Regions from separate parts of the Methyloversatilis sp. NSM2 genome, predicted to be linked through region 2. Evidence: predicted binding sites of a transcription regulator. Region 2 holds the regulator's gene; the other holds the start of a gene.

Region 1 (4,415 bases), 150 kb from region 2:
GTCGGCGATCAGCGGGTCGCTGGTCGGCCTGCTGCGCGCCCAGGCAGCGCCTCAGCGCAAATGGACGGCCCTGCTGAAGGACGTGTTCAAGCAGCTCGAACGCAACCACGCGGCGCTGACCTTCGCGCAGAAACACCAGGCATTGCAGCAGGTGCTGGATTCCTCGAACGGCGAACTGGATGCGCTGTACTCGCGCATGAGCGCACTGGCCGACAAGTGGGAATCGGCGGAGGACGGCAAGGCCGTCCCTGCGGTGCAGCTGGTCACCGACAGCGCCGCACCGACCGACAACAGCGACGCGGCACTGCGCGATCTGTTCGCGCGCACGCTCGAAGGCGTCGTATCCAGCCTGCTCATTACCGCACCTGAACTGCGCGACGAAGCGATCGAACTGGGTCAGGTGCTGCGTGAAGTGCGCGACATGCGTGGCGTGGATGACCTCGCATCAAAGCTGCGCAACCTGATCTACCGCCTGAACTGGGTGGTGGATGATCAGGCGGAAATCCGCACCGGTCTGCTTTCGCTGCTCGACCTGCTGCTGCGCAATATCAGCGATCTGGTCATCGACGACCGCTGGATGCGCGGCCAGATCGATGCGTTGCGCGGCCTGTGCGATCACCCGATCAGTGCGCGCGAGCTCGACGAAGTCGAGCGCCGCCTGCGCGAGGTGATCGAACGCCAGGGCTCGCTGCGCGGCAATATCGACGACGCCAAGCACCAGATCAAGCTGATGCTGGCCGGCTTCGTCGAGCAGCTGAGCAGCTTCACCGACGCCACGTCGGGCTTCGGCGACAAGATGGAAGGCTATGCGCGCACCATCGCGGAAGCCGACGACATCGGCGCGCTGCAGGGCGTGATCGCCGACGTGATCACGGCAACGCACGAAATGCGCGCCACCACGGAACGCTCTCGCAACGAGGTCGACACCATGCGCGATCGCGTGCGTGCGGCCGAAGCCGAAATCGAACGTCTGCAGATCGAACTCGAACAGACCAGCGAGAAGATGCGCCACGACCCGCTGACCGGCGCACTCAACCGCAAGGGTCTGGAAGAGTCCTATGCGAAAGAGGTGTCGCGCGCATCGCGCCGCGGCACCCAGCTCTGCCTGGCCGTGCTCGACATCGACAATTTCAAGCGCCTGAACGACACCTACGGCCACAACACCGGTGACGACGCGCTGCTGCATCTGGTGGCCACCGTGCGCGACTGCCTGCGTCCGCACGACACGCTGTCGCGCTATGGCGGCGAGGAGTTCGTCATACTGCTGCCGGAAACTTCGGTCGATGACTCCGTCGTCGTGCTGCAGCGACTGCAGCGCGAACTGACCAAGCGCTACTTCCTCGCAAACAATGACAAGCTGCTGATCACCTTCAGCGCAGGTGTCACCGTCGTGCAGCAGGACGAAGCCCAGAGTTCGGCCATCGAACGTGCCGACGTCGCGATGTATCAGGCCAAGGCGACCGGCAAGAACCGCGTCGTCGTCGCACCGGGCACCGCCATCGCTGCGTGAGCGCCGCTGTGTCACCTGCGCAGCGGCAATCACAATTGGTAACAGTTGAAATCAAGCGCTGAGGCGGCTTTCCGGGCGAATTTCACGCCATCCCCAAAGCACAAGGCACTCTTCGGGGCAACCCTAAAGTTTTTGCCCCTCGAACCTACACCGCAGCGGCAAGCCATTTCGCGATGCCTGCGCCTGAAAGCCAGGAGCACAAAGGCTTTCATTGAGATAGCGGGCTAAAGTTTTCTCTCCCCTCTCCGTTACTTGAATCATCGGCGACATCAACATCGGGTCATGCAACCCAGGGCGCCGTAACTACACCACTTCGTGACAGGAGAAAGAAAATGCCGCAAATCATCAACACCAACGTTGCCTCGCTCACCGCTCAGCGCAACCTCAATTCTTCGCAGAGCTCGCTCGCCACTTCGCTGCAGCGCCTGTCGTCCGGTCTGCGCATCAACAGCGCCCGTGACGATGCCGCTGGTCTGGCGATCTCGCAGCGCATGAACGCCCAGGTCAAGTCGCTGAACCAGGCTGCCCGTAACGCCAGCGACGGTATCTCGATGATCCAGACCGCTGAAGGCGGCATGTCGCAGATCCAGGACATGCTCATCCGCATGAAGGAACTGGCCACCCAGGGTTCGAACTCGACGCTGGCTGACGCAGAGCGCTCCTTCATCGCCGACGAAATGACCCAGCTGCGCGACGAGATCAACAACATCTCGACCCGTACCAAGTTCAACGGCCAGCAACTGCTGAACGGTTCCTTCGGCAAGGCACTGGACACGACCTCGACCGTGCAGGCTGGCCGCAACCTCGCGACCGGCACCGCAGCCGCGGTGACCAAGGTCGACATCACGGGTGCCCAGGCTGGTACGACCTTCACTTTCTCGAACGCAGCCGGCGTGCTCACCCTCAGCGACGGCACCAACTCGCAGGCGATCGACCTGACCGCCGTCACGGTCGCCGCAGGTGGCAGCTTCGAATTGAACTACAACGAGCTGGGCGTGAAGGTGACTGTGGCTGCAGCCGCTGCCGCCAAGACCGGCGCGAACATCGCTACCGACCTGAACACCGGTACTGTCATCACCACCGCAGCCACCGGCGCTGAAATCCAGGTCGGTGCCGACGATGCCGCCGACAACCGTCTGACGCTGACCTTCGGTGACACGCAGATCAACGGCGCCAACTCGGATGCCCGCATGGTTGCCCTGGACACCGACATCACCGCGTTCTCGGGCGCGACGACTGCGGCCAACTCGCAGGCGCTGCTGACCTCGGTCGAAGACGCACTGACCTACGTGTCGGAACAGCGTGCCGCCCTCGGTGCCCAGCAGAACCGCCTCGACTACACCGTGGCCAACCTACAGACGCAAGCGGAAAACATCTCCGCCTCGAAGAGCCGCATCACCGACGCGGACTTCGCTGCCGAAACCGCCAACCTGACCCGCGCGCAGATCCTGCAGCAGGCCGGTACCGCGATGCTGGCGCAAGCCAACTCGCTGCCGCAGAACGTGCTGAGCCTGCTCCGCGGCTGATCGCGTAAGGCAGCAATGAGGGGGCGCGGGCGACCGCGCTCCCCACCCAGCATAGGGAGAACATCATGGCCGTACAGCCTATCCCGAACAGCGCAACGATCTCTGCCCCGGGCGTCCAGGCGACCACCGGGGCAAAGCCCGTTATGCCCGAGAGCAAGAAGGCGGAAGCGCCGCCCAGCGAGGCCGCGCTCAGCAACGAACAGATCGAACAGACGGTGGACGAGATTCGTCGCAAGATCGAACCGGTGGCACAGAACCTGCTCTTCACGATCGACAAAGACACAGGGAAAACCATCGTGCGGCTGATCGACTCGACCACCAAGGAAGTACTGCGGCAGATTCCTTCCGAAGAACTGATTGCGATTGCGCGGTCGCTCGGCAAGAGCCAGAGTGGACTGATCGAACGCAAGGCCTGAGGAGACTGCCATGGCATCGTCGCTCGCATTCGGTACCAACCTGGACATCAACTCCATCGTCACGCAGCTGATGACGGTCGAGAAGCGTCCGCTCACGCTGCTCTCGGAAAAGCAGGCCAAGCTCGAAACGAAGATTTCCAGCTACGGCATGATCAAGGGCGCGATGTCCACGCTGCAGACGGCAGCGGAAGCACTCGGCAAGGCGGAAATCTTTGCCTCCCGCAAGGCAACGATTGCCGACAGCGCGGTGGCAACGGTTGCCGCCTCGACGACGGCGACGCCCGGCAACTATTCAATCGAGGTGAGCAGCCTGGCCCGCGCGCAGGTCACGGCGTCGGCAGCTTTCGCCGGCGGCAGCACCGCGAACGTCGGCAGCGGCACGCTGACCATAGAACTGGGCAGCTACAGCGGCGGCGCATTCACCGCGAACCCCGACAAGACAGCGGTCAACATCAACATTTCCAGCGGCGCTGCGACACTTGCCGACGTGCGTGACGCGATCAACGCGGCCGACGCCGGCGTGACGGCATCCCTGCTCAACGACGGCACCGGCACCCGCCTCGTGCTGACCTCGCAGGATGGCGGCACCGCGAATACCGTGCGCATCACCGCCGCCGATGGCGACGGCAACAACACAGACAACGCAGGCCTGTCGCGGCTGATCTATGACGCCTCGACCGGCGGCACCTCCAATCTTTCGGAGAAGGTGACCGCTTCGGATGCCGTGCTCAAGATCAATGGCATTGACGTCACCTCGAGCAGCAACACGCTGACGGACACCATCGAAGGCGTCACGCTGACACTGAAGAGCACCAACGTCGGCAACCCGACGACGCTGACGGTCGGTGCCGATTACACCGGCGCGAAGAGCGCCATCGAAAAGCTGGTCAAGAGCTACAACGACGCCATCCTGACCATCAAGAACCAGACGTCGTACAACACGACCACCCAGACCGGTGCGGC
Region 2 (4,415 bases):
CAGCGCCGACAGCGACCAGTTCGACATGCCCCGCCCGGTGGCCGGCACGTTGTCCGTGTGTCCTTCGATCACCAGCGGAAAATCGCTGTACAGCAGCACGCCGGCCACCGCCGCGATGATGTCGCGCGCAGCGGGTTCCAGCGTCGCATCGCCACGGCCGAACAGGAAGGTCGCGTCGAGATCGACCGTGATGCCGAGCGCGCCGTCGGTGACTGTCGCTTGGCCGTCCCGCGTCAGCGCGGACAGCGCCTGCGTCAGCTCGGTCATCGTGCGCTGCGCGCGCTCGCGTCTCTCCTTTTCCTTCGCTGCGGCACGCGCCTGACGGACCTGGTCGAGCTCGATCTGCAGCGCGCTGCGCGGCGGGGCCACCGCAGGCAGTTCGATCAGCTGTACGCCGTCGCGGGCCGAAAACGCGCTGGTCAGCGACGCACTCAGCACACGGTACTTGCTCTCGCTGACCTGGGAAATCGCGTACATGACGACGAAGAAAGCGAACAGCAAGGTGACCAGATCGGCGTACGACACCAGCCAGCGGTCGTGATTCTCGTCCGACTCCGGCACGTAGCGACGCTTGCGTGGCGCGCTCACTCCGGCACCTGGGCAACGTAGCCGAGCAGCCTGCCCTCGATGATGCGCGGGTTGTCGCCGTTGGCGATGCCGACCAGGCCATCGACGAAGATTTCGCGCACCGCGATCAGCTGAGACACGTGGGTCTGCAGCTTGCGACCGATAGGCAGGAACACCAGATTGGCCGCACCGACGCCGTAGATGGTGGCGACGAAGGCAGTGGCGATGCCGGCGCCGAGCCGGGTCGGGTCACCGAGGTTTTCCATTACGTGGATCAGGCCCAGCACGGCGCCCATGATGCCTATGGTCGGCGAGTAGCCGGCGGCCGAATCCCACACCCGCGCAGCCTGGCGCAGCGTGTTCTCGTAAGTGGTGATCTCGACTTCCATCACCTCGCGCAGGCGGGTTGCATCGGCGCCATCGACCAGCAGCTGCACGCCCTTGCGGAAAAACGGGTCGGATTCGTTGCTGACCTGCTTTTCCAGCGCCAGGATGCCCTCGCGCCGCGACAGCTGAGCCCAGGCGACCAGTCTGCGGATCATGTCGTCCGGCACCTGGGACGGCGCGACGAAGGCCCAGCGCCCCATGCGCATGCCGCGCATGAAGATGGGGAAACGGGTCTGCAGCATGGTCGCGCCCAGCGTGCCGCCGAGCACGATGACGAAAGCCGCCGGCTGGAACAGCGACGACAGGCTGCCACCCTCGAGCACCTGCCCGAGCATGATGGCCGCCAGACCGAGCAGCAGGCCGGCGATGCTGATGCGATCGACGCGCACGCGTACTCCGCTCAGCCGCGCGCCGCGATGCGGCTGCGCAGCCGGGCGATCGCCTGGCTGTGCAGCTGGCAGACGCGCGATTCGGACACGCCGAGGATTTCCCCGATCTCGCGCAGGTTCAGGTCTTCTTCGTAGTAGAGACCCATCACCGTCTTTTCGCGGTCGGGCAGATCGCCGATGGCGCGCACCAGCACGTCGCGCATGTTCTTGTCGAGCAGTCGTTCGAGCGGATCGAGATCTTCCGTGCCGACGCTGTGGCGGTCGAGGTAGTCATCATCGTCGCCGTCGGTGAAGTCCTCGAAATAGACCAGCTGATAGCCGCGCGCTTCCTGCAGCATCTTCTGGTACTCGGGCAGCGGCATGCCGAGCGATTCGGCCAGTTCGCCCTCGGTCGGCTGGCGGCCCTTCTGCTGCTCCAGCGTGTGGATGGCCGTTTCGATGCGCCGCATGTCGCGGCGCAGGCTGCGCGGCAGCCAGTCGTTCTCGCGCAGGCCGTCGAGCATGGCGCCGCGGATGCGCTGCACGGCATAGGTTTCGAACTGCGCGCCCAGCCCTTCCTCGTAACGGCTCATCGCGTCGAGCAGGCCCAGCATGCCGTTCTGGATGATGTCCTCGACCTGCACGCTGGCCGGCAACTTGGCCATCAGGTGGTAGGCAATGCGCTTGACCAGCGGCGCGTAGTGCTTGGCAAGCTGATCACGGTCCAGTGTTCCGGATGCGGTGTACATGTTTCGTCCTCTGCTGCGGGTCGCTTGTGCAGTCAGGCCACTTGGGCCGGAAAGCCGTCTGCACGCCCTCCCCGGTCGCTGCGGTCACCCGCGAGCGCTTCGTCCAGGGCCGACAACATACCGGCTTTCTCCGTCTCGCGGGTCACGAAAAGCTTTTCGGCAAGATCGCGCCCGATCTTGAGGGCATCGTCACCCGCCGTGGCGAAAACCGGGCGCTGGTAGCCGCTCGGCAGGCAGCCCAGCCAGTGCAGCGCACTGCCCAGATGTTCGCTCACCACGCCGTTCAGGCTGGCAAAGGCCTGGCGGGCGTCGGCCACCGAGCGCGCGCGGCTGACGCCGACATGCACCGGACGGGCCGCGCCGCCGGTCACCGGCGCATTGCCGGCGAGGTGACGCTTGATCAGCGCGTAGGCGGCGGTAATGCTGACGCCGGAGGCGGCGGTGATCACTGCCAGCCGGTCCGCACGACGGGCCAGCGCCGACAGCTGACCGTCGTCGAGCGCGCAGTCGATCACCAGCAGTTCGGTATCTCGGGTCAGTTCGACCAGCGCTTCGTCCAGCGCCTCGGTCTGCAGGCGGTTCAGCTGTTTCGACGCGGCGGCGAGACGGGCTGCCGGCACCACGGCGACGCCGTGTTGCGAGGCGATGCGCACCGAGGCGAGCGCGACGTCACGGTTGATCGCCTGCAGCAGATCGATGCGCGAGGTCAGACCCAGCCGCGCGGTGGCCGAGCCGGCGCCTTGGTGTTCGTCGATCAGCGTCACGCGCAGGCCGCTGCGGGCCGCTTCGATGGCGGTCGCCAGTGCGATCGAGGTGCTGCCGACGCCATCCATCGCGCCAGCGAAGGCGACGCGCTGCGTCGGGTAACGGCGGAACATGGCGCGCAGGCCAGCCGCCTGGTCGTGCATGAAATCAGCCACGGCTCACCTCGCTGCGCATGTCGCGACGCGAGGCAGCCATCAACAGGCCGGCGTCCTGCGGTGAAAGGTGTTGCGACGATTCCTCGCCGGCTGCACGCAGCGCGCGGTGCATCAGGTAGGCGCGATTGGGCAGGTGCAGATCTTCCGGCACGCGCTGGCCGTTGGCGACGTAGTACAGCGGCAGTTCGTGGCGCATCAGCACATCGAGCACCGGGCCCAGCGTGACCGATTCATCGACCTTGCTGATGATGGCGCCGGCCAGATCTGCGCCACCATTCGGCGAAGAGTAAGCGCGCACCACATCGTCCAGCGCGTCGGCGCGGGCGACAGAATTCAGCAGCAGCAGACGGCGCACGTCGCCGCTCGACGACAGCATGGCGATCTGCTCGGCGACGGCGCGGTCGCGCTGGCTCATGCCGACGGTGTCGATCAGCACCATGTGCTTGTCGCGCAGCTCGACCAGCATGCGACGCAGGTCGGAGGCGTCGCGCACCGCATGCACCGGTACGCCGAGGATGCGGCCATAGATGCGCAGCTGTTCATGGGCACCGATCCGGTAGCCGTCGGTGGTGAGCAGCGCCACCTTGTCGGCGCCGTGGCGCACGACGCAGCGGGCGGCAAGCTTGGCCGTCGTGGTGGTCTTGCCGACGCCGGTCGGGCCGACCAGCGCATAGACGCCGCCGCGATCGATGATGTCGGCGTCGGAATTCAGCGTGATCAGGTCGCGGCCGATCAGCGTGCGCAGTTCGTTGCGCGCGGCCGCCAGCGAGTCGGAACTGCTGAGCTGGTCGAGCAGCCGGTAGGTGGTCACGGCGCTGAAGCCGGATTCGAGCATTTCGGCCGCCAGCGTGGTCTTGATCGGCGAGCTGCGCGACATTTCGCCCCAGGCGAAACCGGCCAGCTGCTGTTCGAGCATGCGGCGGATGCTGCCCAGTTCCTCGCGCAGTGCGGCGTCGAGCTGCGGCGCCGGCTCGGACGCTTGCGCGGTGTGACGCGGTGCGGTCTCGACAGCCGGTGCGGCACGACGCTGCGGCACTTCGGCGTGTGCTTCGAGATGTTCGTTGGCCGGCGCCTGCTGACGGCTGCGCGCCAGATCGCGCAGTTCGCTCGGCGTCGCCGGACGCGGCTTGTACGGCTGCCAGGGCTTCGGCGCCCGCACTTCCTGCGCCGGAGCCGGCGCCGGTGCGACCTTGCGCGCAGCCAGGCTGCTCGACAGCGTCACCTCGAAATCCTCGTCGCCGTAGGGCCGGGACGAGGTCTGAAATGGGGACTGCGCTTCGGCGCGCGCGGCGGGCTGCTCAGCAGCGCGCGCCACCGGTGCCGCCGGCGCTGGTGCCGGCGCTGCGGCCGGCTTCTTCGTCGGTGCAGTCATCGCCTCCAGCGCATTCGCCGGCAGCGCGAGTATTTCCACGCCGCCCTCGACC

The links. The regulator FliA, encoded in region 2, starts transcription of late flagellar genes. The targets are predictions, from matches to a motif close to CTAAAGTTNNCNNAAANNNTGCCGATANNA.
Region 1: the regulator FliA is predicted to act here: its motif matches at 1,735-1,764, upstream of WJU27_RS01445 (flagellin N-terminal helical domain-containing protein).

The regions. Positions count from the first base shown of each region.
Region 1 is NZ_JBBUKV010000001.1:303,230-307,644, reverse strand. It holds gene WJU27_RS01450 (GGDEF domain-containing protein) at 1-1,510, shown strand, start outside; gene WJU27_RS01445 (flagellin N-terminal helical domain-containing protein) at 1,843-3,036, shown strand; gene WJU27_RS01440 (flagellar protein FlaG) at 3,102-3,452, shown strand; gene fliD (flagellar filament capping protein FliD) at 3,463-4,415, shown strand, end outside.
Region 2 is NZ_JBBUKV010000001.1:153,697-158,111, reverse strand. It holds gene WJU27_RS00720 (flagellar motor protein MotB) at 1-588, opposite strand, end outside; gene WJU27_RS00715 (flagellar motor protein) at 585-1,343, opposite strand; gene WJU27_RS00710 (RNA polymerase sigma factor FliA) at 1,355-2,071, opposite strand; gene WJU27_RS00705 (MinD/ParA family ATP-binding protein) at 2,104-2,991, opposite strand; gene flhF (flagellar biosynthesis protein FlhF) at 2,984-4,415, opposite strand, start outside.